4 regions of the Paenarthrobacter sp. TA1.8 genome follow, and region 3 is predicted to be linked to each of the others. Evidence: riboswitches for the same ligand, from Rfam matches in the RefSeq annotation. Region 3 holds a riboswitch; each other region holds the start of a gene.
The links. Region 3 has a riboswitch for S-adenosylmethionine ahead of metX (homoserine O-acetyltransferase MetX). Riboswitches for the same ligand answer to the same signal wherever they lie in the genome.

Region 1: it holds a riboswitch for S-adenosylmethionine, as region 3 does, so the genes downstream of both, ACNAOT_RS20370 (DUF1737 domain-containing protein) here and metX (homoserine O-acetyltransferase MetX) in region 3, are expected to answer to the same signal.
Region 2: it holds a riboswitch for S-adenosylmethionine, as region 3 does, so the genes downstream of both, ACNAOT_RS14980 (aminotransferase class V-fold PLP-dependent enzyme) here and metX (homoserine O-acetyltransferase MetX) in region 3, are expected to answer to the same signal.
Region 4: it holds a riboswitch for S-adenosylmethionine, as region 3 does, so the genes downstream of both, ACNAOT_RS05590 (hypothetical protein) here and metX (homoserine O-acetyltransferase MetX) in region 3, are expected to answer to the same signal.

Annotation. Positions count from the first base shown of each region.
Region 1 covers NZ_CP184287.1:4,369,430-4,376,683, forward strand. The annotation lists gene ACNAOT_RS20355 (aromatic amino acid ammonia-lyase) at 1-457, opposite strand, end outside; gene ACNAOT_RS20360 (NtaA/DmoA family FMN-dependent monooxygenase) at 457-1,785, opposite strand; gene ACNAOT_RS20365 (SulP family inorganic anion transporter) at 1,940-3,643, shown strand; SAM riboswitch class IV at 3,727-3,838, shown strand; gene ACNAOT_RS20370 (DUF1737 domain-containing protein) at 3,852-4,118, shown strand; gene ACNAOT_RS20375 (rhodanese-like domain-containing protein) at 4,115-4,525, shown strand; gene ACNAOT_RS20380 (O-succinylhomoserine sulfhydrylase) at 4,526-5,734, shown strand; gene ACNAOT_RS20385 (hypothetical protein) at 5,745-6,365, shown strand; gene ACNAOT_RS20390 (glutamate--cysteine ligase) at 6,352-7,254, opposite strand, start outside.
Region 2 covers NZ_CP184287.1:3,214,949-3,222,202, reverse strand. The annotation lists gene ACNAOT_RS14995 (DHA2 family efflux MFS transporter permease subunit) at 1-432, shown strand, start outside; gene ACNAOT_RS14990 (metal-dependent transcriptional regulator) at 482-1,195, opposite strand; gene ACNAOT_RS14985 (class I SAM-dependent methyltransferase) at 1,205-2,029, opposite strand; gene ACNAOT_RS14980 (aminotransferase class V-fold PLP-dependent enzyme) at 2,106-3,515, opposite strand; SAM riboswitch class IV at 3,548-3,661, opposite strand; gene hisN (histidinol-phosphatase) at 3,842-4,654, opposite strand; gene ACNAOT_RS14970 (ribosome small subunit-dependent GTPase A) at 4,711-5,826, opposite strand; gene aroA (3-phosphoshikimate 1-carboxyvinyltransferase) at 5,829-7,211, opposite strand; gene ACNAOT_RS14960 (DoxX family membrane protein) at 7,218-7,254, opposite strand, start outside.
Region 3 covers NZ_CP184287.1:1,606,228-1,613,481, reverse strand. The annotation lists gene ACNAOT_RS07550 (DMT family transporter) at 1-431, opposite strand, end outside; gene ACNAOT_RS07545 (RNA-binding S4 domain-containing protein) at 455-682, shown strand; gene ACNAOT_RS07540 (alpha/beta hydrolase) at 696-1,346, opposite strand; gene ACNAOT_RS07535 (SGNH/GDSL hydrolase family protein) at 1,417-2,259, shown strand; gene ACNAOT_RS07530 (winged helix DNA-binding domain-containing protein) at 2,312-3,439, shown strand; gene ACNAOT_RS07525 (hypothetical protein) at 3,502-3,951, shown strand; gene metX (homoserine O-acetyltransferase MetX) at 3,954-5,075, opposite strand; SAM riboswitch class IV at 5,091-5,207, opposite strand; gene ACNAOT_RS07515 (bifunctional o-acetylhomoserine/o-acetylserine sulfhydrylase) at 5,370-6,686, opposite strand; gene ACNAOT_RS07510 (VOC family protein) at 6,914-7,254, shown strand, end outside.
Region 4 covers NZ_CP184287.1:1,151,547-1,158,800, forward strand. The annotation lists gene ACNAOT_RS05565 (LOG family protein) at 1-413, shown strand, start outside; gene ACNAOT_RS05570 (matrixin family metalloprotease) at 418-1,419, opposite strand; gene ACNAOT_RS05575 (matrixin family metalloprotease) at 1,472-2,308, opposite strand; gene ACNAOT_RS05580 (VIT1/CCC1 transporter family protein) at 2,451-3,617, opposite strand; gene ACNAOT_RS05585 (hypothetical protein) at 3,873-4,064, shown strand; gene ACNAOT_RS05590 (hypothetical protein) at 4,089-4,388, opposite strand; SAM riboswitch class IV at 4,405-4,524, opposite strand; gene ACNAOT_RS05595 (sodium:solute symporter) at 4,936-6,453, opposite strand; gene ACNAOT_RS05600 (helix-turn-helix domain-containing protein) at 6,721-7,254, shown strand, end outside.

The DNA of each region.
Region 1 (7,254 bases), 2.1 Mb from region 3:
TCAGGTCTGACGAGCCCACTGAGCCTTCCCGGGGGATGGCGGGGAAGACTCCGCGGTTGAGCAATTCGGCGTAGAAGACTGCTGTTTCGGGTCGCACGCCGGAACCACCGCGGCTGAAACCGATAAGCCTGGCAAGGATGACGGCACGGGCAGCAGCACGGTCAAGATACGTGCCCACACCGCTGTTGTGATACCTGACCACCTGCACCTGATACGCCAGGAGCGACTTCTCCTCCACAGCCGTATCCCGGCCTGACCCTAGCAGTGTGTTGAGCCCGTACACACGCTTCCCGGAGGTCGCGGTGAGCTCCACTAGTTCCCTCGACTTACGCATCAAAGTCAGCGCTTCCTGGTTGAGTTCCACGTCAAACGAGGGATCTTCGGCGGCCAGCGCCATGTCCGATGCCAGCACCGGAGCCGCACCGATCAGGAGGGTTCGCGGTTCAGTCGACACCATCAGAAGTCCAAGAGATTTTGCCGGAAACCACCGTTGCCGTAGCTCTTCCTCAACAGGCCACGGCGCCGCAGTTCAGGGGTGAGTTTGTCCAGTACACCGTGCACGGTCACAGGGTCCACGAAGCCGGAGAAGAGGAAACCGTCGCCACCCACTTCAGACCCTGTCGACTCCAGGTAGTCGGCGATTTCGCCAACCGTACCAATGATGGAATCACCCGCTCCTCCGCTGCGGGCCTGCAGGATCTGTCTCAGTGTGGAGCCCGGAGGGGCCGCCTTGGCGAAATGCTCCAGCGTTCCTTGGTTGCTGTTGGTGCTCAATTCGGGCAGCGGAGCGTCGAGGTCGAACTGTTTGAAGTCGATCACTGAAAGGTAGGAGATGGAGTTGAGTTGGCTGTCGATGTCGCGTTGGGTGAGTTCACGCCTCTGTGCCCGCAACTCCTCTGCTTCTGCCGTGGAACCAACAATGGTGGGCTTCAGGACGAAAAGAACCTTGATGTCGTCGGGATTGCGGCCTGCTTTTGCAGCTTCCGCGCGGATGGAATCCCGGTAGGACTTCATCCCGTCAACGCCGCGTGCCAAGGCAATGGCCACGTCGGCATGCCCACCGGCGAAGGCCTTACCCCGCGGCGACGCACCAGCTTGCACCAGGACGGGTTCTTCCGGCAAAGGCGCAGTGTTCAGCGGACCCCTGACCTTGAAAAAGTCGCCCTCATGGTTGATAGGGTGCACTTTGCTGTGATCCGCGAACACCCCCGCCTCAACGTCCTCAAGCACAGCGCCAGGTTCCCAACTCCGCCAGAGCCGCCTGACGACGTCGACGAATTCCTCCGCTTTCCCGTACCGGAGGTCGTGTTCGATCTGCTGGTCCAGCCCATAATTCTGGGCGGCGAGGTCGCTGCCGGACGTGACTACGTTCCAGCCGAGCTGCCCTTCTGAGAAGTGTTGCAGCGTGGCCAGGAGCCGGGCGGCAGTGAAGGGCGGGTAGAAGGAAGCGCTGACCGTCGGGACGATCCCTAAATGCTCCGTGGCTGAGAGAAGGTACGGGACCAGCGCCAGCGGATCATGCTTCGGAGCGAACGACGCGTGCGCCAGGGAGACCTCGGCCGTGCCGCCGTAAGTATCCGGGACGGTGAGGGAATCCTCGATGATGAACAGGTCCAACCCGGATTGTTCAAAGGCCCGGACAGCCTCCTGGTACAGGGCGGGTTTCTTCCAGTCATAGCCCAGGCTGTAGCCGGGAGTCCCCCAGCCCTGGACACCAAAACCGTGTCCCACGAACCATCCAAAGTGCAGCATGGGCTTGAGTGTAGAACTGCTCTGTCCGTTCACCGCGACCTGATTTCATGCGAAGTTACAGGGGGTCGTACTGCGTCAATTATGCTCCCGGGGCGTCACATTTGGGCGGGACTGATGACGGTCCGGATTTTCCACATACGGCCGTCGCATTGTTTCGAAAACAGCATGGGTCGGGAATGATCGCTGTATGAGTTCACCCACCCGTTCTTCCGCCAAGTCCGCCAAGGACCGGCTTTCGGGCGTCTGGGCGCTCAAGGGCTACAAACGCGAATGGCTCCGGCACGACGTCGTGGCAGGTGCTGCCCTCTTCGCCCTGCTGGTACCCGCCGGTATGGCCTATGCGCAGGCGGCCGGCCTTCCACCGGTCACCGGTCTCTATGCCACTGTGGTCCCGCTGCTGGTTTACGCGTTTGTGGGGCCTTCCCGCATCCTGGTCCTCGGCCCCGATTCTTCCCTCGCCCCCATGATTGCCGCGGCAATCGTGCCGCTGGCAGCGGGTAGCAGCGAAAAGTCGGTAGCGCTCGCCGGACTCCTGGCCGTGTTAATTGGGGTGATCATGCTGGCCGGGTCGGCCCTCAAACTCGGGACCATCACTGGACTGCTCTCCAAACCCATCAGGCTCGGATACCTGAACGGGATCGCTTTGCTGGTGGCCCTTTCGCAGCTGCCGGCATTCCTGGGGATAGAGGCCGACGGCGACATCTGGCAAAAGCTTGCGAAGGTCACCACCGGGGTGCTGGGTGGCGAGGTCAACATCACCGCGCTGCTGCTGGGCGTGGGTTCGCTGGCGCTGATCTGGATTCCCCGGCTGCTGAAGTGGAAAGTGCCGGGTGTGCTGCTGGCGGTGGTCGGCTCGTGCGTCGCAACGGCCGTTTGGAGCCTCAACGACGACGTCAAGGTCACCGGAGTCCTGCCGCAGGGCCTCCCGATGCCCGCGCTCGGCGGCATTGGCTGGGCGGACGCACTCACCCTGCTTCCCGCTGCGGCAGGGATCGCCCTCATGGCCTTCGCGGACACCGGCGTCCTGTCCCAAACATTGGCAGCCAAGGAAGGCAAGAAGGTTTCCGGCAACAGGGAAATGGCAGCACTTGGGGCAGCCAATGCTGCCACGGGCCTGCTGGGCGGATTCCCCATCTCCGGCAGTACATCGAGGACCCCTGTGGCTGTGGACGCTGGTGCCAAGTCCCAGATGACCGGCGTGGTGGGTTCGGTGCTGGTGCTTGCTTTCATGCTGCTGGCTCCAGGGGTGACCGAGTACCTTCCGTCCGCCACCTTGGCCGCCGTCGTGATTGCCGCAGCGATAGCCCTGGCGGACCCGGCCGGCGTCCGGCGCCTGTTGAGCCTGAGCCGGAGCGAATCCGTGGTGGTGATGTTGGCTGCGTTCCTCGGCGTCCTTACAGTAGGTGTGCTCCAGGGAATCGTGGTGGCCATAGCATTGGCGCTCTTGGACTTCGTGCGGCGGGCCTGGGATCCATACCGAACAGAACTCGGTGCCGAAGAAGGGCTCCCGGGGTACCACGATCTTGAACGACACCCCAACGGCGCACGCATCCCCGGGCTCCTGATCCTCCGTTTCGATGCACCGCTGTTCTTCGGCAACGGGCAGGTTCTTGCAAGCTTTGTCCGGGAACAACTGGACGAAGCTTCGGATGATATCTCCCACGTCATCCTGGCGGCGGAACCCATCACAGGCATCGACACCACGGCCCTGGACGACCTCGTCACGCTGGATGAATGGTTGGCCCGTCATGGCGTGGATCTGGTGTTCGCCGAACTCAAAGGACCGGTGAAGGACAAGCTGATCCGCCTCGGAACGGCAGCACGTTTCACGCCGGACCACTTCTTTCCTACAGTCGGCGCCGCCGTCCGCACGCTCAGGGACGAAGAGTGAAACGGCCGCCGATTACGCAACATGACGGCCGCCCCACCACTCGCAAGTGCGGCCGGATGCCCGTGGATGTTACGTTTTTCTTGAGTAATGAGTACCAGCGCAAAGCCCTGACTTGCTGGTCGGCAACCCTCTCTCCGGCGGGGTGCCTCAGGTGACTACTCGGCGTATCGACAATTCGTACTGCAAGCGTGACTGAGGAGCACCAGCTATGCCTGAACCCACTGAAGAAAAACTCTCCTACCGCCTGGTGACAGGCCCGGACACCCGCGACTTCTGCGAGCGCATCCACAATGCCCTCGCCGAAGGTTACGTCCTCCACGGGAGCCCGGCAGCTACGTTCAACGGCACGGACGTCATCGTTGCCCAAGCCGTTGTCCTGCCGACCGCGATCGCCACAGCGGATGCCGCAGTGGCCAATGCCGTTGACCAGTTGGAGAACTACGACGACGAAGAAGCGTTCGAGGGCCACGCATGAGCTACGCAGGTGACCTGACCCCGCACGACGCGTGGGCCAAACTTCAAGACGGTGCCATCCTGGTTGACGTCCGGACCGAGGGCGAATGGGCCCACATTGGAATCCCTGACACCAAAGCTACCGAGAACGACCCCCTGTTCATCCAGTGGAACTTGGCCGGCGGAATTCCGAACTCCCGCTTTATTGAAGACCTTCAGCAACAGGCTCCCGAGGACGACGGCGTTGAGCTCGTTTTCCTATGCCGTTCCGGGCAACGCTCCATCTCGGCGGCCATCGCCGCAACCCAGGCCGGCTTCACTGCCTACAACGTCCTGGAGGGCTTCGAAGGCGAACCGGACCGCTACGGTGAGCGCACCGTCAATGGTTGGAAGAACCGTGGCCTGCCGACGAATCTGGGGACCGAGTAAGTGACTTTTAATCCCGACGCCGCCGGCTGGAGCCCTGACACCCAGGCCGTCCGCGGTGGCCTTGACCGCACCAATTTCCAGGAAACGTCCGAACCCGTTTTCCTGAACTCCGGTTTCGTCTACGAATCCGCTGCCGCCGCCGAACGTGCCTTCACCGGCGAGGACGAACGATTCGTCTACTCCCGTTACGGCAACCCGTCCGTGGCCACGTTCCAGGAGCGGCTGCGGCTGCTCGAAGGAACCGAGGCGTGCTTCGCGACGGCGTCCGGCATGTCTGCAGTCTTCACCGCCCTGGGTGCCTTGCTGGCTGCCGGTGACCGTGTGGTTGCTGCCCGCTCGCTGTTCGGCTCCTGCTTCGTGATCCTCAACGAGATCCTTCCCCGGTGGGGCGTGGAGACGGTCTTTGTTGACGGACCCGACCTTGAGCAGTGGCGCGAAGCCCTGTCCGAGCCCACCACTGCGGTGTTCTTCGAGTCACCGTCCAACCCCATGCAGGAGATCGTCGATATCGCTGCCGTCAGCGAACTGGCCCATGCCGCCGGGGCGACTGTCGTCGTCGACAATGTCTTTGCCACTCCCCTGCTGCAACGCTGTGGTGAGCTGGGTGCAGACGTGATCGTGTACTCCGGGACCAAGCACATTGATGGCCAGGGACGAGTCCTTGGCGGCGCGATCCTAGGCACCAAGGAATTCATCGATGGTCCGGTCAAGCAGCTCATGCGACACACCGGCCCGTCATTGTCGGCGTTCAATGCCTGGGTGCTGACCAAGGGCTTGGAGACTATGGGACTGCGAGTGAATCACAGCTCGGCTTCTGCTCTGAAGATCGCAGAGTGGCTCGAGCAGCAACCCGCCATCAGCTGGGTCAAGTACCCGCTGTTGAAGTCCCACCCTCAGTACGAGCTCGCTGCGAAGCAGATGAAGGCCGGCGGTACTGTGCTGACGTTCGAGCTGCTTCCTTCGGCCGGGCGTACAGCCAAAGACGCTGCGTTTGCCTTGCTCGATGGCCTCCGTGTCATCGATATCTCCAACAACCTTGGCGATTCCAAGTCCCTCATCACGCACCCGGCAACCACCACCCACCGGGCCATGGGGCCTGAGGGCCGTGCGGCCATCGGGCTCTCCGATGGTGTGGTTCGCCTGTCTGTCGGGCTTGAAGACGTGGACGACCTCATCCTGGATCTGGAGAAGGCACTCAAACAGGTCTAACCTTGCTGCCATGAGCGGGAACCATCCCTATCGCCGTGCCGGATCCGTGATCGTTGCCGGCACGGCGGTGTGGTTCGTCGGGATTTCGCCGGTCTCACGTGTCTACATCACCCCCGATGACGCCGAACGCCTCCGCATGCTGCAAGCCGGCCAGCGCGGCTGGATCACAGGTCAGCACATTACTGCGGCCGGGACCGTCGCAGTGCCCATAGGATTCGCGGCGTTCGCCCGTGCCATTCCAGCTATGGGAGCTCCGCGCACGAGGGCGAAGAAGTGGGCCTACGCCGCTGCGGCCGCGCTGCTGGCCGGTGCACCGTTCTTCGTCTCCAGCGTTGCCCGGCGGGCTTCCGACATTGAAGGGTTCGCCTACCGCCGCGGTTCCAGCGCTCCGTTCCTGTTGTATTCCGGGCTGCATGTTGTGGCGTTGGCTGCGCTCGGCGGGAGCCTTCTTTCTTTACCTGCCAAACGGTGGATCGGGGTCACGGCTGCGGCCGCCGCACCCATCTACGGAGCCGTCCTTCTGGCCAAGAAGGACATCCCACCGCTCTTTTTCTACCTCGTGGAGGGGACCGTCGGAGCCTACCTGATGGCCTGGGAAGAGCCGGCAGCCGACAAGCCTAGGGCCGCCTGACCCGGGTCAGCATGGGCGAGGGTTCCTTATGGGCATCGGCGGCAGTGCCGCGCACCGTCACCTTCGCAGCATGTGCGACGACGGCGGCCAGGGCTTCGTTGGTGGGCGGACTTCCCGTCTGGGTTTGCCCGTCGCGCTGCCTTTTGTTGTAGCGTTCTGCGGCTTCCAGTTGTTCGTGGGCACCATTGCCCCGCGCCAGTAAGTCCGAAATCCCGGCTTTGACGAGTTCCAACTCGTTTTGGTCGTCCAGGACCGGGCTCAGGTAATCAACCAATGCCCACACGACGTCCGCCGCTGGCTGAGGTAGGAAGTCACCGAAGTCCAGGAGATCTCCGCGTAGACCCGAATTGCTGGCCTGCCAACTCGCCATCCGCAGGAGTGCCGTGGGCACCGCGGTGGGTTCCACGCCGTCGAGCATTTCCAAGGAGGCCGTCTCCACCAAAGCCCGCACCAGCACCGCCATGAGGGCCGCGTCCTCAGCGCGGAGGCAGACGTCGGCCACGCGGACCTCAACAGTGGGGTGGTTCCTGGAGATGCGGGCGTCAAAGTAGATCATGCCTTCATCCATGATCACGCCCGTTTCCAGGAGGCGCTTCACGATGCGTCGATAAGCAGTAAGGGAGCCAAAGACGGAGGAAGGGCCGGACGTCGGCCAGCGGTTCCAAGCCTGGGTGCGGTAGCTGTCGAAACCAGTGGGAAGCCCCCGCCAGTAAGGCGAGTTGGCGGTTAGGGCTGTCAGGACGGCGAGTTTGTCCCGGATGTGGTCCAAAACCACCACGCCTTCCTCGGGCGACTCCACTGATGTGTGCACGTGGAATCCGCACGTCAGCTGCTCCGTGGCAATGATGCCGAAGCGATCCAGCATCGCGGCATACCGGGGGTCCGGAGT
Region 2 (7,254 bases), 1.6 Mb from region 3:
GTAGGCCCTCTACTGTGCGGTGCGGGCTTCCTGATGTCATTGACTGTCCAAGAGCCGCTCAACTACTGGACGCAGGTGTTGCCGGGGCAGATTGTCTTTGGCCTTGGCCTGGCGACGTTGGTTGCGCCCCTCACGGCTGCCATTCTAGGCGCTGTTCCCTCGGAGGAGGCCGGGATCGGTTCAGCCGTGAACAACGCGGTTGCCCGTATTGCGGGTCTGATCTCCATCGCCTTCGCTGGGGTGATTGTGGGGCCGGCCTTCACCCGGGACGGACTGTACAACGCTTTGCTGGTGACCGCGGGCCTGTTCCTGTTCGGGGCGCTGGCCTCCGCCGTCGGAATCCGGAATCCTGTGCAGGAAGCTGCGGCGGCCGCCGTCAGCGAACCTCATACCGCGTCCGACGACGGCGGTGCGAGCGGGCAGCCAAGCTGACCTAAGGCGCGCCTGGGCTCAATGGGGCCTGGGCTTGTCAGGATCGGGCTTACCGGGCTGGAAGGATGCAGCCTTCGTGCGTCTCCGCGCTTTGAACCCAGAGAGCTGAAGTGACCTCGTCAGCGAGGTCGAACTCGCGGCCTTTTGCGCCGCTGCCGATGCGCACCACCAAAGCTCCGCCGAAGGGTTTGCGGCCCACCACTTCAACGGGCGCGTCCAAGGAAATTTCTTCAGAGGCAAGGTATCGCAAGAGGTCCGGATTCTCATCGCTGATTCGCGTGATCCTGCCTGAGTGGCCCTGATCCAGTTCAATCATTCGGTAAGCGTGCGGCAAGTCGACCGAACCATCTGCCGAGGGAATCGGGTCTCCGTGTGGGTCCCGGACAGGATGTCCAAGCTTGGCCGACATCCGCTCAATGAACGTATCGGACACAGCGTGTTCCAACATTTCGGCTTCGTCGTGGACCTCGTCCCAGCTGTAGCCGAGTTCATCCACCAAGTACGTCTCAATCAGCCGGTGCCGGCGCACCATGGACAGCGCGAGCCGCATTCCCTGAGTGGTCAGCCTGATGGCGCTGTAAGGCTGGTGATCGACCAGGCCTTGGTCCTTGAGCTTGCGCACCATCTCAGACACCGAGGAGTTAGCCACTCCCAGGCGCTGGGCAAGTTGGGACGACGTAATTGGTTTGTCCTGCCACTCCGTGTAGGAGTAGATGACCTTGACGTAGTCCTCGATCGAGGATGAGGGCGTACTGGTCTTCACACCCCAAGCCTACCGTGGCGTTGTACCTTGAACCTTGACTGCCCGCCAGGTCTGCGTCATGTAGGGCAACCCGATGGTTTCACCAGGGACATGGCCGAGGTGGTCGTAGAGGTACCACTCCAGGTTGCCCATGACCTTCGCACGGGTGGCGTCGTTGGCGCGGAGGTAGTAGCTGCGCGACTTGGTCAGTTCCATGATGTCCTCCGGCGTCAGGGCATCCTCCCACCGGGTCAGATGACTTTCCAAACCTTCAAACTCCGGGCCGATGACTGGCCGGAATCCGGGCTTGTGGACATCGCCTGCATGCATGATGCGTGAAAGGCGGTGAACCCACGGGATTGAAGTGTCCAGTTGATTCCAGATCAGTCCCAAGATCCCATGAGGCCGCAGGATCCGGGCGATCTCCGTGCTCGCTGCGAGGGGCTCGCACCAGTGCCAGGCCTGGGCAACGCTGACGACGTCGAATGCTGAGTCCGTCAGTCCAGTTGCCTCGGCCGTTCCCTCCAGCGCACTGACGTGGGGGTAGGCTTTTCGCAATTGCTCCAACATGTCCGTGGAAGGATCGACCGCGGTAACCGCCAAGCCGCGTTCTACGAGGAGTGCCGTGAACTTTCCTGTGCCGGCTCCGAGGTCCGCCGCTGACCTTGCCCCCGGAGGAACCAGCCAGTCCACGGAATCGGCGGGGTAGCCGGGTCGCACGCGGTCATAGTGTTCGCCGCCGTCCTGGAAGCTCTGACCGAGTTCATGCCGGCGGGAAGCATGCAGCCTTGGACCACGCGGCCCGGCTGGTCCGGGAGTACGTGGCTGTCCGCTGGAGGCAGCCGGTGAACGCAGGGCCACGAAAGCTCCTTCACAGGGTCGCTAAAAGTACCCTATGAATTTACCGCAGTGTTCCTGGTCCGCAGTGTTCCTAGTCAACAGTGCAGGGAGCTGCGCCCGCAGTGCCGGGAGTGTTCGGGGCCCATTCGGGGTAGCTGCGATGGTCATTTGCAGGAACCCAACGGCCCTCGTCCACCACGTAGTCCCATCCCAGTCCGTCGCGCTTGAGTCCTTCGATGCCTGCGAGCAGCCTGGTGGCGTCCTCCAACCGGGAGCCGACGCCGAAGCTGGCGCGCAGGGATCCGGAGGGGAGCCCGAGGCGTTTGAGGAGCGGGTGGGCGCAGAACCGGCCATCACGGAGGCCAACCCCGTGCTCGGCCGCCAGGTAAGCCGCAACCAGCCCGGCGTCGAATCCTTCTACGGAGAAGTTGACCACACCGATGGTGTCCAGGGAGTCAGCGAAGATCTTGTGGACGGTCACGCCATCGATGGCCTCCAGGCCCTGCACCAGGTACGAGCGGATGGCGGACTCGTGGGCATGCCACGCGTCCTGATCGAGCCCTGCGAGGACTTGGGTGGCGCGGGCAAGTGTCGCGGCGCCCAGCACGTTGGGGGAGCCGCCCTCGTGGCGCGCCGGGCCCGCGGCCCAGCTCACTGAGTCCAGGCGCGCTTCACGTACCGCGCCGCCTCCGGCCAGGTGCGGTATGCCGGCGTCGAGCCAGTCCGGACGACCCACCACGACACCCGCGCCGAAGGGGGCATAAAGCTTGTGTCCGGAGAAGACGATGTAGTCGACGTCCGCCTCGGTGATGTTGATCCGGCGATGAGGTGCGAGCTGCGCAGCGTCCACCACGATCCTTGCGCCGTGTTCGTGGGCAAGCGAAGCAAGGCGCGCGATGGGAAGAATTTCCCCCGTCACGTTCGAGGCGCCGGTAACAGCCAGCAGGCTGACCCCGCCCTGGGCAAGTTCGGCCTCGAGCTTGTCCACCGTTTCGGCCAGGGTTGGTGCCGCGACGACGCTGCGGTGGGGGACTCCCTGCCACGGAAGCAAGTTGGCGTGGTGCTCGATGTCCAAGTACAGGACCTCGCCCGCAAATTGGCCATCCACCTGCGGGAGGCATCCGGCCAGGAGGTTCAACGAGTCAGTGGTGTTCCGTGTGAAGATCACTGAGTCATCGGCACGCCCGCCGACGAAATCACGGACGATGTTCCGCGAGTTCTCGTACACCGACGTGCTGATTTGGGAGGCGTACCCGGCGCCCCGGTGAACGCTGGCGTAGTAGGGCAGGACCTCGTTGAGGTAGGCCGAAACGATGGTCAGGGCCGGGGCCGATGCGCCGTAGTCCAAGTTTGCGTAGCGGACGTGGCCACCCTGAATCAGGGGAGCCTGAAGCTCAGCGCCAGTGACCGCGGCAAGCGGACGCAGAGCGGTTATCGTCTCCGCTGTGGATTCTTCAACAAAGGACGGAATGGTGGTGGAGTTGAACGTGACAGTACTCATGGAACCTCACTCAAGAGGGACCCCCATAGGGGGATCCGCGCTTGCCGCATCCGTTCCGGACCGGCCGGGTCGTCACCCGGGGCACCCCACCGCGAATGGAGGGTTGCCGGCCAGCAAACCGGGGTTTAGCGCTGGCACTCGTGACCTGTAAAAAAGGCTAAGGCACGTCCGGGGAGGCTTCCAAAGCCGCTTCCTTTTGTTAAGCCCTTTGTTACGTCGAATGCGAAATCCCTTCTTCGCCGAATAAAAAACGGCGGAGACCCCCTGCGGGGGCCATCCGCCGTCGAAAATTCCGCCTGCCGCTGGGTGGCCAGGCGTGGATAAGTTTAGAGAAGGTCGTCCAATCCGGGGTTGAGGCGCTTGAGGACCTCGGAGTGCAGGATCGAGTTGGTGGCCAGGGCGTTACCGCCAAACGGACCGTCTTCGCCTTCCAAGGATGTGAAACGGCCGCCTGCCTCGGTGACGATCGGGACGAGTGCTGCCATGTCGTAGAGGTTCAGTTCAGGCTCGCAAGCGATATCCACTGCCCCCTCGGCCACGAGGCAATACGACCAGAAATCACCATAGGCGCGTGTCCGCCAGATGTCTTCCGTCAGCCCCAGGAATTCATCCAGGTTGCCGCGTTCCTTCCACCCCGAAAGGCTGGAATATGACATGGAGGCGTCAGCCAGGCGGGAAACGTTGGACACCTTGAGCCGCGTTGCCGAGGCCAGGGAGCGGCCCATGTAGGCGCCCATGTCCTTCGCAGCCCACCATCGCTTGCCCAGCGCAGGCGCACTGACTACGCCCACCACAGGTTCCCCCTCATCCACGAGGGCGATCAACGTTGCCCACACCGGGACACCACGGACAAAGTTCTTGGTCCCGTCGATGGGGTCTATGATCCAGCGACGTGAACCGTGACCGCTGCTGCCGAACTCCTCGCCCAGGACCGCGTCCCGCGGACGGGAGCGGGACAGTTGACCGCGGATTGCTTCCTCTGCGGCCTTGTCAGCGTCAGTGACAGGTGTGAGGTCGGGCTTGGTTTCGATCTGCAGGTCCAGTGCCTTGAAGCGATCCATGGTCTGGGCGTCGACTGAATCGGCGAGGACGTGGGCCAGGCGCAGGTCATCGTTGTAGGTGGAAACGGGATGGGTCATGCCACCAAACTATCCTGAATCGTTCGCTGCATTGGGGACGTGAAGCAGACAACGAATCAGTTGACGGTGCCCAGTTCCTTGGTCTCTTTCGCTTCGAGCCTTGGGTCTGCACCCAGCAAGCGGCGCAAGGAGGCCAACCGGGCCACTCCCGATGGCCCGGCATGGCCATCGTTCACCCATGCATCCAGCCCGCAATTGGTGGCTGTGGCACCGTGCTTGCAGCCGCGGTCGCAGGTCTCGGTGCCGGGCTCAAGGTCCGGGAACGAGTGCAGTATCCGGTCCGGATCCACATGCGCCAAGCCGAAGGAGCGGATTCCGGGAGTATCGATGATCCAGCTGCCGGACGGTGCATCGTCCAGCTTCAACGCCAAAGCCGAGGATGATGTGTGCCTGCCACGGCCCGTAACCGCGTTGACGCCTCCAGTGGCGCGCTCTGCGCCTGTCAGCGCGTTGACCATGGTGGATTTGCCAACGCCGGAGTGACCGAGCATGACGGTGACTTTTCCACCCAAGTGCGAGCGGAGTTGGGATACGGCGACCTTGTCCAGCCGGGCTGATAGTCCGTCATCGGAACGGGCATCGATGCCGCCGGCCTCGGAGTCAGCGGTCCGGCTGATGATTACGGGAAAATCCAAGCTCAGGTAATTGGCCAGGAGTTCCGCCGGGTCCTTCACATCCGCCTTGGTGATGAGCAGCAACGGCTCGATGCCGGCGTCGTACGCTGCGACCAAGGCGCGATCAATGAATCCGGTGCGTGGCTCCGGGTTGGCCGCCGCAACAACCACCACGAGCTGATCGGCGTTGGCCACGACCACCCGTTCGATGGGGTCCGTATCGTCGGCACTCCGGCGAAGGAGGGTCTTCCGCTCTTCCACCCGGACCAGGCGCGCCAAGGTATCGGGAGACCCGGAGACGTCACCCACCAATGCGACGAAGTCGCCGGGGACAACGGGGTTGCGTCGCAGTTCGCGGGCGCGGGCTGCGATAACGATCCGTTCGTCGGCGGAATCTTCGCCAACAATTGCCCTGTACCGTCCGCGGTCCACGGTGATGATCCTGCCTATTACGGCGTCATCGTGGCTGGGGCGATCCTTGGTGCGTGGCCTGGATCCTTTTTTGCTGGGACGGATCCGGACGTCGGATTCGTCCCAGGAGCGTGCGTCACGGCCCATGGTTAGTTGCTGGCCTCATCAAGATCGGTGTCGGCATCAGTTGGCTGCAGCATTGCTTCCCACATCTTTGGAAAATCCGGCATGGTCTTCGATGTCGTGGCGATGTCCTCAACCTGTACGCCTTCGACGGCGAGCCCCAGGATGGCCCCGGCAGTGGCCATGCGGTGGTCTGCGTAGCTGTGGACCACGCCGCTGTGAAGGGCCGACGGGCGGATAACCAGGCCATCGGCGGTCTCTTCCGCGTCGCCCCCGAGGCCGTTGATTTCGGCAACCAGCGCGGCGAGCCGGTCCGTTTCGTGTCCGCGGAGGTGGGCAATACCGGTCAGCCGGGAGGGGCCGCTGGCCAATGCGCACAGGGCGGCCACAGTGGGTGCCAATTCGCTTGTTTCGTCGAAGTCGGCACCCTTGATTTCTGCCCCGCCGGTCACCGTCAGTGTCCCGTTTTCGAAAGTTACTTCTGCTCCCATGGTGGTCAGGATGGTGCGCCACTGGTCGCCCACTTGTGTGGTCCCGGCCGGCCAATTGGGGATGCGGACGGTGCCGCGTGTGGCCAGCGCAGCGGCGAGGAAAGGTCCTGCATTTGAGAGGTCCTGTTCGATCCTCTGGTCAAAAGCGCGGATGGGTCCCGGAGAGACCCGCCAGTGGTTGGGCACGGAATCGTCCACGACGACGCCCACGCTGCGGAGGACTTCCACGGTCATGGTGATGTGGTCCAAGCTGGGGACGGGCTTGCCCACGTGTTCCAGATGCAGGCCATCAACGAAGCGGGCACCCACCAGCAATAACGCGGAAACGAACTGCGATGAGGCGCTGGCGTCGATGACAAGGTGGCCGCCCCGGACCTGGCCGGTTCCCTCTACGGCGAAGGGAAGGGACGACGGCGTCCTGCCGCCGTCTGCTGCCACTGGCACGCCGAGGGCGATCAACGCTTCGATGATGGTTCCCATGGGCCTCTTGCGGGCGTGGGGATCGCCGTCGAAGACGGTGACGCCCGTACGCAACGCAGCCAACGGGGGGACGAACCGCATGACAGTTCCGGCCAGCCCGCAGTCAATTGCCGTTTCAGCCCCTGTTGCGGCGGGATCCATGGGCGTAATTTCCAGGTCCGGCCCGAAGGATCCGTCCCCCGGTACCTCGGTGACGCTTGCCCCCAATTGCCGGAGGGCCTGGATCATGAGCGCAGAGTCGCGGGAATGAAGGGGAGCCCGCAGCCGTGAAGGACCATCCGCCAGTGCGGCCAACACCAGGAACCGGTTGGTCAGCGACTTTGAACCAGGGACCGTCACGGTTGCGTCCACGGGCCCCTTGGCGTACGGGGCCGGCCACAGTGGCAGCATGGTGGCGGCTTTGGTTGATTCGGTGTTTGCGGCGGTGGTACCGGTCATGCTTCCTTATGCTCCAACTGCGTTGTCAACGGCCTTGCGAACT
Region 3 (7,254 bases):
GCGCGTTTTCCTCCCGGGCCGATGCCCATTCGGTCCACGAGCAGTCCGCTCAACGTCTGGCCGGTCACCGCTGCGACTGTGAACAACGCGACACCCAGCAGGGCAACAGTGAACGACTGGGCAAAGACGAACAACGCGCCGATGGCACCGGCCATCACGTAGAACCGGGGGAAGCTGCGGTTCCGGACGGCAGGAATGATGCGCTGGAGCCCTGCCCTGCCCTTGGGGGTGGCAAGTGAGATGGCACAAATGAGCAGGAGTCCTGTGGTGAAGCTCACCACAGCCGCGGCGATGCCGTCGTCCAGTTTGGCGCCGAGGGCCCCGTTGATCCTCCCTTGAAGCGGGATCACCAGGCCCGTCGCTACTGCAATGGGAAGGCCAATGACCAGCGGAAGGGCGGGACGGGGAGAAGGCTGCGGCACCGTCACCACACTACTTCAGGCATCATTGCTGTATGAGCAACCCCGAAATTGAAGAGATCCCCATCCGCGACGACATGATCCGACTCGGCCAGCTGTTGAAGCTCGCCAACTTGGTGGAGGACGGCGTTGAAGCCACGGAGCTCATCAAGAACGGCTTGGTCAAAGTCAACAACGAAATCGATGACCGCCGCGGACGCCAACTCCACGTCGGCGATACCGTGACCGTCAATGGCCAGACGGTCCGGATCACCGCCGCCTGACACAACGGAAACCTCAGTCAGTGAGCACCTTGTGGGTGAGGAATTCGCCCACGTGTCCGATCTCCTGCTGGTTGATGCCGTGCCACATCCCCGTGTAGAGCACTTTGGTGAGGTCGACGTGCTTGCGCACCCAGCCCATGGTGTATTCGATTTTGTCCTGGGTGATGACGGGATCCTGCTGGTCGCGGCCCCAGAACATCGGTAGCGTTCCGTCCAGTTCGTCGTCCCGGAATGCGGCGTCAGCGCCGGCGTCGATCACAAAGCCTGAAAGCCCGACGACGGCAGCGAAGTCCGCGGGACGGTAGCGGAGCATGGTGGTGGCCATCGCCATGCCCATGGAGAAGCCCAGCAACGTCACGGACGAGTGGTTGGCTTTGACTGTGTCCAGCCACTCGAGGGCGTACTCAGCTGCCTGCTTTACAGCTTCCAACGAATAGTCGATGGAAGCCGTAAGGGGAAACCACGTGAAGCCCGGCCCCATGGGCATCGGTGCTCGAAGGGCGGCCACCACAAAACCCTCGGGCAGCAATCCGGCCAGGCTGAACAGGTCGTCCTCGTTGGAGCCGTAGCCGTGCAGCAGGACCAGGAGCGGCTTGCCTGCACGCTCGGATTCGTCGTGGGACCACAGGACAACGGGAGCGGGAAATGTGGGTGCTTCAGTCATGGATCCATTCTTACAGTTACCCACCAGTAACAACCTACGGTGGCGTAGGGTCGACGTCACGGTGCAGGATATGAGCGTGAGTGAGAACAATCCTTTACTGAAGCCGGGCGAGCCCGTTCAAAAACACCCTTGGACCCGTTATGTAGCCCTGGGTGACTCCTTCACGGAGGGCATCGGCGACCCCGAGCCGCAGAACCCCGGCGGTTATCGTGGTTGGGCGGATCGGGTTGCCGAGGAACTGGGCCGCAGCCAGGAAGATTTCGCCTACGCCAACCTTGCTATCCGTGGCAGGTTGCTGCAGCAGATTGTTAATGAACAAGTTGGCCCCTGCTTGGAACTGCAGCCTGACCTCGTGTCCATTTCAGCCGGCGGCAACGACCTCATCCGTCCCGGCGGCGATCCCGACCTGTTGGCGGAGAAACTCGACGCCGCAGTCGCGGAGCTGAGCTCGGGAGGTGCCACCGTGGTGCTTTTTAATGGCCCGGACACGGCAGCATCAGTACTCGGGCGGATCCGCGGCAAGGTGGCCATTTACAACGAGAACCTCAGGACGGTAGCTGCGCGGCACGATGCCATCATCGCGGACATGTGGTCCTTGCGGCAGTTGGCGGATCCCCAGATGTGGAACGTTGACCGCCTTCACTTCTCGCCGCTGGGCCACCACACCATCGCCATGATGGTTTTGGAGGCGTTGAACGTCGAGCACACGCTTGAGCCCCTGATGCCCAAGCCCCTTCCGCCGCGCACGTGGCGTCAGGCCCGGTCTTCCGACCTTGTCTGGGCACGTGAATTCTTTGTCCCATGGGTGATCCGGCGCCTTCGGCATCAGTCCTCCGGCGACGGAATCACGCCAAAGCGTCCGACGCCGGGACCCGTCTTCGGTTCCACCGGCACCTTGCTGCCGCGCCGCTGACGTGACGTCGGGTGCCAGCTCCCTGCATGGGGAGGCTATTCGGAGGATTCGGTTGCGGCGGCAGCAGCTGCGGGCTCCCTACGCCGGAAGTCCCGGGGACGTGGTCCGCAACCTCCTGGCCGTCCAATCGCAGGAGTTCCCCTATGCGAGGTGGACTCTCGCACAGAGAAGCTCCACCAGCACTTCATCGATGGTCACTGCCTTAAGCGTTGAGCAGGCGGTAGCCGACGGAACCATCCTGCGGACCCATATTCTCCGGCCCACGTGGCATTTTGTGCATCGGGACGATCTTGGCTGGTTGATGGCGTTGTCCGCAGATCGCCTCCACCAAGGCAACAAAGGCATGTACCGGCAAACAGGAATCGATGAGGACTCTGCTGCCAAGAGCGGCCGAATCCTCGCCGCCGCTGTGGCCGATGGAGCGCACAAGACGCGCGAGGAACTGGCCGAAGTCCTGGGACAGTCCGGATTTCCCAGCAAGGGCCTGGGCTTCATCTACCACCTCATGCACGCGGAAATCAGCGGTGTCCTGGTCAGCGGCTCACCCGTCCGTTCTGCAGGCGGCGCCCTGAAACAAACGTATGCCCTGTTCGACGAACGGGTACCCGGTTCGGCTCTTAAGCCTCTGACCGCCGAAGGCCGCGAACAGGCTCTTGGACGGTTGGCACTCCGATACTTCACCAGCCGGGGGCCCGCCACGGTCAAGGACTGTGCGGCGTGGTCCGGGTTGACCATGAAAGACGTAAAGCGGGGAATCGAGGTGGCGGGTGACATGTCCCCCGGGAGTCTGGAGGCGGCGCAGTGTGATGGTTTCGACTTTTATCTGGCTTCCGAGGAAGCGGACGCTCTCGCGGGTGGTGACAAGCCTTTGCCCGCCGAGGATCCCGGGCTTCCCCGCGTCGACCTCATCCAGTGTTACGACGAATACGTGATGGGCTACTCACAGTCCCGGCACTTCCTTGGTGGCACGGCGCCCATCTTCCCCGAGGACAACGGACCCATGCACGTGGTCCTGCTGGACGGCAGGTTGGCCGGATGGTGGCGCCATGGCTTCTCCGGCAGAACCTGCGAAGTGGACGTCCGAATGAACCGGCCCACCACCGCAAAAGAGCAGGAGGCCTTGCAGTCGGAGGTGGATCGCTACGGCCGGTTCCTGGGCATGCAGACCGAGCTGGTCTGAAGCAGCCGCAGTGGTTTTGCTGGTCAGGACTAAGCTGGGATGAGACCTAGGAGGCCTGCACTGTGAACAATCTGATCTTCTGGATCATCGTCTGCTCTTGGCTGATTCCACTCGGGATCCGCATGTACAACCGCTCCCGGGCGCGTCGGATCCAGGACAATAACTTCCGCGACCCCGGCTACCCACAGCAGAATCTGCCCGGACCAGGGTATCCACCACAGAATTACCCGCAGCAGAATTATCCAGGTCAGGGATACCCGACGCAGGGTTACCCAGGTCAGAATTACCCCGGGTACCCTTCCGAGCCGACCGTCATCCGCCCCGCGGATTCGACACCGCAGGCCGGGCCGCCGTCGAACCCTTCATCCCCGGCACCGTTCCCCTCAGCGGGCGCTTCGGAGCCGCAGGGATTCCGCGCCCGCAAGTTGGCGGAGCTGGACACGAAGTTCAGCAACGGCGAGATCGCCATGGAGGATTACATGAAGCAGCGCGGCGAAATCATGAACGGCTAGGGCTAGGCGAAGAATGATTCGCGGAGTTGTGCTGAGAGCTGGCCGATCTCAGTGAGGAAGCCATCGTGACCAATCGGAGCCTCAATGAGGTGGACCGGCACATTCCCAGGTAGCGCCGCGGCAAGTTCCCGCGACTGTGCCGGGAAGTAGAGCCTGTCGCTGTCCACCGCCGCCACGAAGAACTCAGCCGTAGCGCGCGACAACGCCTGTTCCAGCGGGCCGCGGCCCCTGGCGACGTCGTGGGACATCAGGGCTTCGGTGATGGCGATGTAGCTGTTGGCATCAAAACGGCGGACCAGCTTCGTTCCCTGGTGGTCCAGGTAGCTTTCCACCTGGTAGCGGCCACGCTCCCCCAACACCGCGGCGGCGAGTGGTGTCTCCTGGTGCTGGGCTTCCCTGCCGAAGCGGAAATCCAACTCCAAGGCTGAGCGGTAAGTGATGTGGGCGATGCGTCGGGCCAGTGCCAAACCATGTTCAGGTGCAGTGCCGCCGTAATAGTCACCGTTATTGAAGTTCGGGTCCTGCCTGATGGCCAAGGTTTGGGCTTGAGCAAAGGCAATCTGCTCGGCCGTACTGTAGGCGCCCACCGAAATTACGGCGCAGCGTTTGACCCTGTCAGGGAACGTAACAGCCCATTCAAGGGCCCTGGCGCCGCCCATGGAACCGCCCAGCACAGCGTGCCAGGCATCGATTCCCAAGGCATCGGCGAGGCGCGCCTCAGCCTCCGTGCTGTCGCGCAGCGTGACCAACGGAAAACGTGAGCCCCAAGGACGTCCGTCCGGTGCTTCTGACGATGGGCCGGTGCTGCCATAACAACCGCCCACGATGTTGATGGAGATGACAAAAAACTTGTTGGTGTCGATGGTGGCACCCGGCCCAACGAGTTGCTCCCACCAACCTTCCTCGTCGGTGGCTCCACGGGCTACGTGAGTGCTGCCCGTGAGCGCATGCTGGATGAGGACGGCATTGGAGGCCTCGGCATTCAGCTGCCCCCAGGTCTCATAAGCGAGGACGACATCGGGGAGGAATCCGCCGGCCTCAAGTTCCAACGGCCCGATGCCGGCGTACTTGACGGTTCCGTCTTCTTCTCCGGATTTGGGAAGGGCTGTAGCAGTAATGGTCATTCCTTTGACACCTTAACCTCGCGCTTGCCCGTCGCCTTGCGTGCGAACAGGCCAGGTCTTCACCCGGGGCACCCCACCGCGTAGGAGGGTTGCCGGCCAGCAAGCCGGGGCTGTGTGCTGGCACTCATGACCTAATACCAAGAGTCTAGGAAATGCAGGGTGGTTCTGGCGAAGAATGTGACAACAGTGTGACGGTTTAGGGCGTCTTCGTTCACGAACGAGCACCCGGAACTGCCGCCCGGCGAATAATCGTCGACGCGGGCGGCAGCCGGGCTGTGACTCAAAGCCGCGGCGTTAGGCGCCCTTGGCGGCCCGGAAGCCCGCTTCGAGGTCGGCGATGATGTCATCAACGTGCTCGATGCCCACGGACAAGCGCACGAGGCCGGGGTTGACGCCGGCGGCGACCTGCTGTTCCACCGTCAATTGGCTGTGTGTAGTCGACGCCGGGTGGATGACCAGCGAGCGGACATCACCGATGTTGGCAACGTGCGAGTGCAGCTCCAGGCCGTCCACGAAGCGCTTGCCGGCTTCGACGCCGCCCTTGATGTTGAAGGCAACGATGGCGCCTGTGCCCTTGGGTCCGTACTTCCGGCCGCGGTCGTACCACGGGCTGGACGGCAGGCCCGCATAGGCGACCGATTCGACGTCGTCGTGGTTTTCAAGCCATTCGGCCACCTTGGTGGCGTTGGCAACATGGCGTTCCACGCGCAGGCTCAAGGTCTCCAGGCCCTGGGCAATGAGGAAGGCGTTGAACGGGGACACGGCAGAGCCGAGATCGCGAAGCAACTGGACTCGGGCCTTGAGGATGTAGGAGAGGTTCGCGCCCAGTGCACCGTCCTTGCCGAGGTCCCGGGCGTAGACCAGACCGTTGTAGCTGGGGTCCGGGGTATTGAAGCCAGGGAAGCGGTCCGGGTCCTTGCCGAAGTCGAAGTTGCCGGAGTCCACAATCACACCGGCGATTGCCGAACCGTGACCACCCAGGTACTTGGTCGCGGAATGGACCACGATGTCCGCTCCCCACTCGATGGGACGGATGAGGTAAGGCGTGGACAGGGTGTTGTCCACAATGAGGGGAACGCCGGCCGCATGTGCGGTGCGGGCGATGCCCTCGATGTCCAGGACATCCTGGCGCGGGTTGGAGACGACCTCGCCGAAGAACAGCTTGGTGTTCGGCCGTACGGCGTCACGCCACTGGTCCAGATTGTCCGGGTCCTCGACGAACGTGACCGAAATGCCGAACTTCTTCAGCGTGTGCGCCAGCAGGTTGTATGTGCCGCCATACAGGCTGGGGCTCGCTACGATGTGGTCGCCCGCCTCGGCGATATTCAGGATGGCGAACGTCTCCGCAGCCTGTCCGGAGCTGAGCAAGAGGGCACCCAGGCCACCCTCAAGGCTCGCAACCCGCTGCTCCACCGCATCCTGCGTCGGGTTGCCGATTCGGGTGTAGATGGGAGCGAGCTCGGCCAGGGCAAAGCGATTGGCGGCGCTCTCGGCACTGGGGAACACGAAGGACGTGGTCTGGTAGATCGGAAGCGAGCGCGCCCCTGTGGCGGCGTCGGGCTCTTGACCGGCGTGGATCTGGCGGGTTTCGAAAGACCATCCTTGGGACATGGAGTTCTCCTGTTCGTGACGCATGGGTTTGGCGGGCAAGGTGAAGCGGTGCGAGCTGGGGCCAGTCTAGGAACTGTCCGGAGGCGAAGACAGCTTTGTGACGCCTGGGGAATCTTTCGGTCTTCCCGCGTCCCTCCATGACGCCCCTTACCACCGGTTATATACATCCCACCTTAGTTAGGCTTGACTTAGCTGAGACCCCGATCACAAAGTGCCAAGATGAAGCCATGCGCATGGATCACGTCTCTTACGCCTGTGAACGAGATGGCCTTTTGGCCACTACCGAACGAATTTCCGCGGCACTGGGAGTGGACGCTGTCCGGGGCGGAGTGCACCCGCGCTTCGGTACCCGGAACATGATCATTCCCCTTGCGGATAACAAGTACCTGGAAGTGGTGGAGGTCCTGGACCACCCCGCTTCCGACAAAGCACCCTTTGGCCAGGCCGTCCGTGCCCGCTCGGCTGCCGGTGGTGGATGGATGGGCTGGTGCGTCGCCGTTGACGACCTTGCACCGTTCGAAGACCGCCTTGGCCGCTCGGCTGTTCCGGGCAACCGCAAGTTCCCCGA
Region 4 (7,254 bases), 450 kb from region 3:
CTTGGGCGCGGCAAGCAGCCGCCGTCGTCGAACGTTATCCCGGCGGCACCCCGACGCTCGGTATCCCAACATGGTTCTACGGTCATGAGCCGCCGAATTTGTTCGCCACCCACATCGCCAAATACTTCGCCAACGCCGTCCGGGAAGCGATCTTGCTGGAGCTCTGCAATGGAGGGATCGTGTTCCTCCCGGGCGCGGCAGGGACGGTGCAGGAGATCTTCCAGGACGCGTGCGAGAACTACTACGGAGCCCCCGAGACCATCACGCCCATGGTGCTGGTGGGCCCCGAACACTGGGAACAGACCTTTCCTGCCTGGCCCATGCTGCGCAGCCTCGCGGACGGAAAGCCCATGGAGGACAGGATCTTCCTGGTGGACACGGTGGAGGACGCGCTCGCAGTGGTTGCCGGGTAGGGCCTCAGAAGTCTTTGCTGCAGGGGCCCGTGCCCAGCTGGGCCAAACCAGTCCGGTCGCCCGCAGCGTACCCGCGTACCCAGGAGGCTTGGTCGAACATGAGCTGCCGGGGATCATCCACGTGATCCAAGCCGAGGAGGTGTCCCAGCTCATGCATGATGACTGCTACGCCGATCTCTTCTCCGCTGGGAGCGTCCACAATGTCCGCGAATTGTGGGGCATCCAAGGACACCGTGCCCGTGACGTAGGCCTTATAGCCGTTGCTGAGGCCAATGGAGGAGCTTCCGCCAAGGCCCACGGTCTGCCCGCTCAGGCGTGGCACCTGCTCCGGCGTGCTCCACGCAATGAGGACGGGAGCCCAGCGGTCGCCGTACCTTTCGGGCTGGTACCCGGACCTGTTGGGGGAAGGAACCTCGGAACTGGGGCCGTCGTAGATGAACTTCAATCCTGTGGCTTCGCCGGCCTGTCGCACGGCTTCTTCCACCAGCGGCTGCCAGGAGGGCGGTGCGAGGTCCGAGTTGATCACATAGTGGATGGGCCGGCACGGCGAGTACGCCAGCGGAGTTCCGTCTTCCTTGACGGCCAGGAACTTGTACGAGGAACTGGGGCGGTTCAGAGGTGCCGGCGTTCCAAGCGGTGCGTCGGCTTCCTCAAGTCCCGGAACCGGCTCCTGGCGCTGGCCGAAAGGTGCCAGCCCGGGGCGGGGCGCCTGGCTCTGCGTGGCGGACGATCCGTAAAGGATCTGCTGGAGTTCGCCGCTGAAGTAGGCTCCCGCGCACACCAAGCCGAGCACGCTGAAGAGGAACAGGATGGCCGCGATGCTGCTGTGCTTGATCGGCGGCCTGACCGGTGGAGGCTCCGGTGAGCGTGGGGCACGCGGAAGGTAATTCGGACGAGGGGGATCGGGGTCCGGCCACTTGGGCGACCCATAAGGTTCCATGGAACCCCCTGACGTGGCGGCTGCGACGGGAAGTGGGGCGCCGCCGTCGGCCGTATTCGTCAGCATAAGTCCCACTCCACCGGGAGTCCATGCCGGGAATGCTTGAAGCGTGAAAGAGTCAGATGTCCTTGCGGCAGGGTGCCGAGGCGAGAAGATGAAGGCCATTCAGGTCGCCCGCCGCGAGGCCGTCGGGGGCGCCGATTTCCGGGTACATGAGTTGGATCGGGTCATCCACGTGGTCAAGGCCCATGACATGGCCCAGTTCGTGTTGCATGACTGCCAGGACGTAGTCGGCCCCGCCGGGACTCGCGAGTAGTTCCGTTACCTGTGGGGTGTCCAGCTCCAGGCTCCCGGTGATGTAGCTTTTGGGTCCCTTGTTGAGGGAGTACATGGTGCTGCCTCCCGTGCCGATGACGTTGTCTGCCAGCGCAGGGGCTTCCACCGGTGTGGTCCAGGAAATCAGCAGGGGAGCCCACCGGTCGCCGTATTTGGACGGCTGGTAGGGCTCGCGTCGGTCCACCGGCAACTCGTCAGTGGTGCCGTCGTCGATGAACTGGATGCCGGACGCCGCAGAAATATTTGCCAAGGCGGCGGTCAGGAGGGCGTCTGAGCCAATGGGTGCGGACGCATCGTTGACAACGTAATGGAGCGGACGGCAAGGCGAGTAACCTACCGGAGTGCCGTCGTCGTTCGTGGCCAGGAACTTGTACGAATCGTTGGTGGTGCCGGGCGCTGAAGGCGAGGCCAGTGGGGCGTCCGCCTCCTCAAGTCCGGGCGGCGGCGCGTCGAGGGGGCGCGCCGGTTCGGCTCCACCCGGCTGGTCCTCTGTGGTTCCCGGCACGCTCACGCCCGGGAACAGCGCGGTGATGCGAGGGTCGCCCTGCAGGAATCCACTGACCAGAACGGCGACGACGGCGGCAATGACGGCCATGAGGACGCCGCGGAGAACACGCAAGGCTGTTCCAGTGCGTCGGTGCTTCGGCACGCGCGTTGCTTCCCGCTCCGGGTCCACGGTTCTCCATTCCTGATGCCCTGGTCACGCGGGGCAGCGCGGAGGACGAACCAACATTACGGTCTCCGGACCGAGCCGTCCAAACTTAGACGATCGCTGCTCCGAACGCCAGGCCCAGCCCGTACGTGGCCGCCGCCGCTCCCAGGCCGATGGCAAGCTGCCGGAGCCCGCGGCTCAGCGGCGAGGTTCCGGACAACAAGCCGACGACGGCGCCGGTAGCCAGAAGCGCGATGCCCACCAGAACGCCGGCCACCAGCAAGGCGGCGATGCCCGTCATGCCGAAGATGAACGGCAGGATGGGCACAATGGCGCCCGAAGCGAAGAAGCAGAAGCTGGACATCGCTGCACCCCACGCCGAACCGACGGATTCATGATCGTCAGTGGGTGGCTTCTCCGGCTGCAAGGAAAGGCTGGGATCGCAGTCGCAGCTGAACAAGCCCATGCGCTCGGCAGCGCGGTGCTCCGCCGCTTCACGCGTCATGCCACGGGCCAAGTACACCAGGACCAACTCGTTGTGCTCGATGTCCAATGACGGTGCCGCGGTCAGAGTGGCCTGCGTGGGCAACGTGGCGTTAAGGAGTTCCCGCTGGGAACGAACCGAAACGTACTCGCCAGCACCCATGGAGAGGGCCCCGGCAAGGAGACCCGCGACGCCACTCATGAGCACCACGGGGCTGGGCACGCCGGTTGCGGCCATGCCCATGACCAGGGAAAGGTTGCTGACCAAACCGTCGTTGGCGCCGAAAACGGCCGCGCGGAAGGTTCCGGAGAGCCGGTTGCGTCCGCGTGTGGCCAAGCCCCGGACTACTTCTTCGTGTATTTGTTCATCGGCCACCATGGCAGGCGTCGCGGCAGGTTCGGTGCCGTACGGGGAACGGCCTTCGGCGCGCTGTGCCAGAGCGAGGACGAACACTGAACCGAAGTTGCGGGCCAGGAAGCCCAGGAACTGGCTGCGGGTGGAAGCTCCCTTGGGCATACCGGCATGCTCGCCAAGGAGCTTGAGCCAGTGGGCTTCGTGCCTGCCTTCGGCTTCGGCCAGGGCGAGCAGGATTTGGCGTTCTTCGCCGTCACGTCGCTGGGCCAGTTCGCGGTAGACGGCGGCCTCGGCACGCTCATCGGCCAGGTACTGCCGCCACCGGCGAATGTCCGCGTGCGAGGGCGGCGCGGGTTGCGTGCCGGAGTTTTCGGCGGTTGCTGGTTCGGGGGTGGGGTCCGGAGCGGAGCTCGACGAACTGTGGGATTCCTGGTGCATCTGCACTTTGTCTCCTGTGCTTGGTGGGGTAGTTGCGGCCCCATTGCACGCCCCACACTACCGCTTATCCGCGCGGATTTTTGGCTGGTATTCCTTAACTGGAATGTTCGGTGCACCGTAATTTCCTTGACCCTCGACGGTGCCGGTGCTCAGATGGAAGGACAGAGGCGGGGCCCTTCCGCCACTGGATTCCTGCATTCGGGTCAACGGGCTGAACCGCCCACCAGAACAGGCCCACGAGACGGAGGTTGCACCATGAACACCACCGAATCACACGCCAACTACCCGGAACGGACAACCATTGAGTCCGACCCGGCCTACGACTACGCCGAAGACCAGGAAGTGGACGAACCCTGGGTAGAGGAAGTGGACGCCCCCGAGGACGACGAACGCGTTGTCCCCATAGATGAAACCGAAGAGTTCCGCGAGGAAGACGAGGAAGCTTAGGCCTGGTCCCTGTGCCCTAGAGCCCTAGTGCCCTAGTGTGAAGTGACGTTGGACGCCCGCCCGTTTTCCGACGGCCGCAACAGTCACCGTTAGTGTCGTGGACGACTCACACCAGTGCGTCGGCCGGACGGCCTGGGCCAACGCCTGCGCGATGAGCTGCGGTTGGGCATGTCTGAACTGCTCGGTTCCAGCCTTGGCAGTGATGGTCACCGTGCCCAGGAAGAGGTCGACGGCGGGGATCACCGCGACCGTGGGGGTGGCCGTTCCGGCCGGGGTACTGGGTGCTGTTGTGTTTACCGGGGTGGTATCGCCTTGGTACGGCAAGGGACTGCTCCTTGGGGGAGTGCTCTTGCCCGCTCGGTTGTCTCTGGTCCGGGACGGGCCGCTTCCTCATCCGAACCACCCGTGAACATGGGGTTGGTGTGTGGCCAGTCGGAGCTTGGCACCACATCTCTTGAAGCTGGGACCACCCTACCGCATTGGTGTTCGGCCACCCGTTGGGGGGTGTGTTGTGGGGCCTGCTTGTGTTGTGGGGCCTGGTTTGCGCTCTTTGGGGTGGTTTTGGCGTGTAGAGCGGGCCTTCCAACGGGTGGGCGTGTGTTGTGGCCGGGTGTGTTGTGGGGCCTGCTTTGCGCTCTTTGGGGTGGTTTTGGCGTGTAGAGCGGGCCTTCCAACGGGTGGGGGTGTGTTGTGGGGCCTGGTGTGTTGTGGGGCCTGCTTTGCGCTCTTTGGGGTGGTTTTGGCGTGTAGAGCGGGCCTTCCAACGCATGCTTCCCGGGCATAGCGCAACGGCGGCGCCGCCCCGAAAAGGGGAGGCGCCGCCGTCGAACTTTACTTGTTACCTGAACGTTGCTTAGTTCTTTGTGCCCGCCTAGGAAGCGGGGGTGGTGAGCTCTTCCTCGGCCACGCGGGTACCGGCAACGCGATCCGTCCAGGCCTTCATGACTGCCGGATCCGTGGGCTTGCTGGCAAGTGAGACCACTATGTACACCAAAGCCGAGGCGATCAAACCGAAGTAGATGGGCTCGTTGGCGTAGATGCCATCGAGGGGAACTTCGGCGTTGATCTCAAGGATGATCATGGTTCCGAGGGTTACCACTGAACCGGCCGCCATGGACCATGCTGCGGCGATGCCCGTTCCACGCTTCCACACCAAGCCGCCAATGATGGCCACGAGGAGGCCGCCAACCAGGATGTCGTAGGCAATGGTCAGTGCGGCCACCACATCCTTGGTGGAGATGGCGATGATGATTGCAACGATCCCCAGGCCGAGTACCCAGTAACGGTTGGCCTTGACGTCGTGCTCAGGGTTATCGGAGTCGGAGGTGTCCACCTTCTTGCCAAACCAGCTGGCAACGAAAGGCATTACGTCTGCGCGGGCAACGGTTGCAGCAGCAATCAGTGCGCCTGACGCCGTGGACATCATTGCGGCCACAGCTGCAGCAAGAACCAAGCCGCCGATGCCAATGGGCAGGAGTCGGGTAGCGACCTCTGCGTAGACGTCGTCCTTGGCGGCGATTTCGATGCCGGAGAGGGCGACGCTGGCAGCCATGCCGATCAGGGCACCTGCGAAGCCGTAAAGGATGCAGTAGACGCCGGCGGTAGCGCCGCCCCAGCGGGCAACTGTGGGGTTCTTGGCGGTGAACACGCGCTGCCAGATGTCCTGACCGATGAGGAGGCCAAGGGTGTACACGACGAAATAGGTGATGATCGTCTGGAGGCCGATGCCGCCGATGTCGAAGAAGCTCTCATCGACGCGGGCTCGGATGCCGTCGAGGCCACCCGCGGCGTTCAGGGCGAAGGGGAGCATGAGGAAGAAGATTCCCACGGTCTTGATGACGAACTGGACCTGGTCGGCCAAGGTGATGGACCACATGCCGCCAATGGTGGAGTAGACCAGCACGATCGCGCCGCCGATGGCGATCGCGAGCCAACGCTCCCAGCCGAAGAGGACCACGAAGATGGTGGCGTAGGCACCGGTGGACGTGGCACACAGCATCAGCGTGTAGGCCAACATGACGATGCCCGAGGTCTGGGTTGCCGTGCTGCCATAGCGGAGGGTCAGCATCTGCGAGACCGTGTAGATCTTGAGCTTTTGGATGGTTCCGGCGAAGAGCAGGCTGAGCAGTAGCACGCCTGAACCGATGGCCACAACCAGCCACATGCCGGAGATACCGAACTTGTAACCGAGGCCGACGCCGCCCACGGTGGATGCGCCACCGAGGACCACTGCGGCCATGGTGCCGGTGTAAAGGAAGGGTCCCAGGCGGCGGCCGGCCACCAGGAAGTCGCTGTTGTTCTTGGTGCGGGACTTGCCCCACCAGCCGAATGCCAGCATGGCGAGCAGGTACACCACCACGATTGCGATGTTTATAGCCGAAGATTCCATGAACGGTCCTTGGAGCTGATGCACGGAGGTTGGGGTTTTCGACGATACTCCTGCGAAGCGTCGAAGTCTCTGTGCTGACGATTGGAGATTGGGGGATGTGTTGTGTGCCTCACAGACAACACTTGTTGCCTATGAGGATATGTTGTGATGGGAGTAACAGTCAAGATCCTTTGGTCATGCTTTCGCGTATTCTGGCGCTCTTGTCCTGTCTCCCGGCTACTATTGCTCCAATGACAGGGCCACATGACAGGCCTGAAAGGTTCGTGAATGAAGGCTCTACCCGTTGAACCGAGCAATGTTCCCGTTGCCATCGGTTCCAGAATCCGCGCAGCCCGGCAAGCGCAGCGGCTCACCATCGAGCAAGTGGCGGATGCTACCGGCCTGACCAAAGGCTTCCTCAGCCGTGTGGAGCGGGACCTGACATCGCCGTCGGTCGCCTCGCTGGTCACTCTTTGCCAAGTGCTGTCCGTATCCGTGGGGGACCTGTTCGCAGCTCCGGAGACACACCTGACCAAGCGCGACGACGGCCCCCGCATCTCCCTGGGTGGCCAGGGCATCGTGGAGCGTTTGTTGACCGCCCGCTCCGAGCGGCGGCTCCAGATCCTGCAGGCAACCATCGAGCCTCGTGGCCGCGGTGAAAACGAGCTCTATGCCGTGGACTGCGACGTGGACGTCCTGCATGTGGTCAAGGGCCGGATCAAGCTCATCCTGACCAATGAGGAGTACGACCTCGAAGAGGGGGACACGCTCTCCTTCCCGGGCCGCGAACCCCACACCTGGATTAACCCCACGGACGAGACC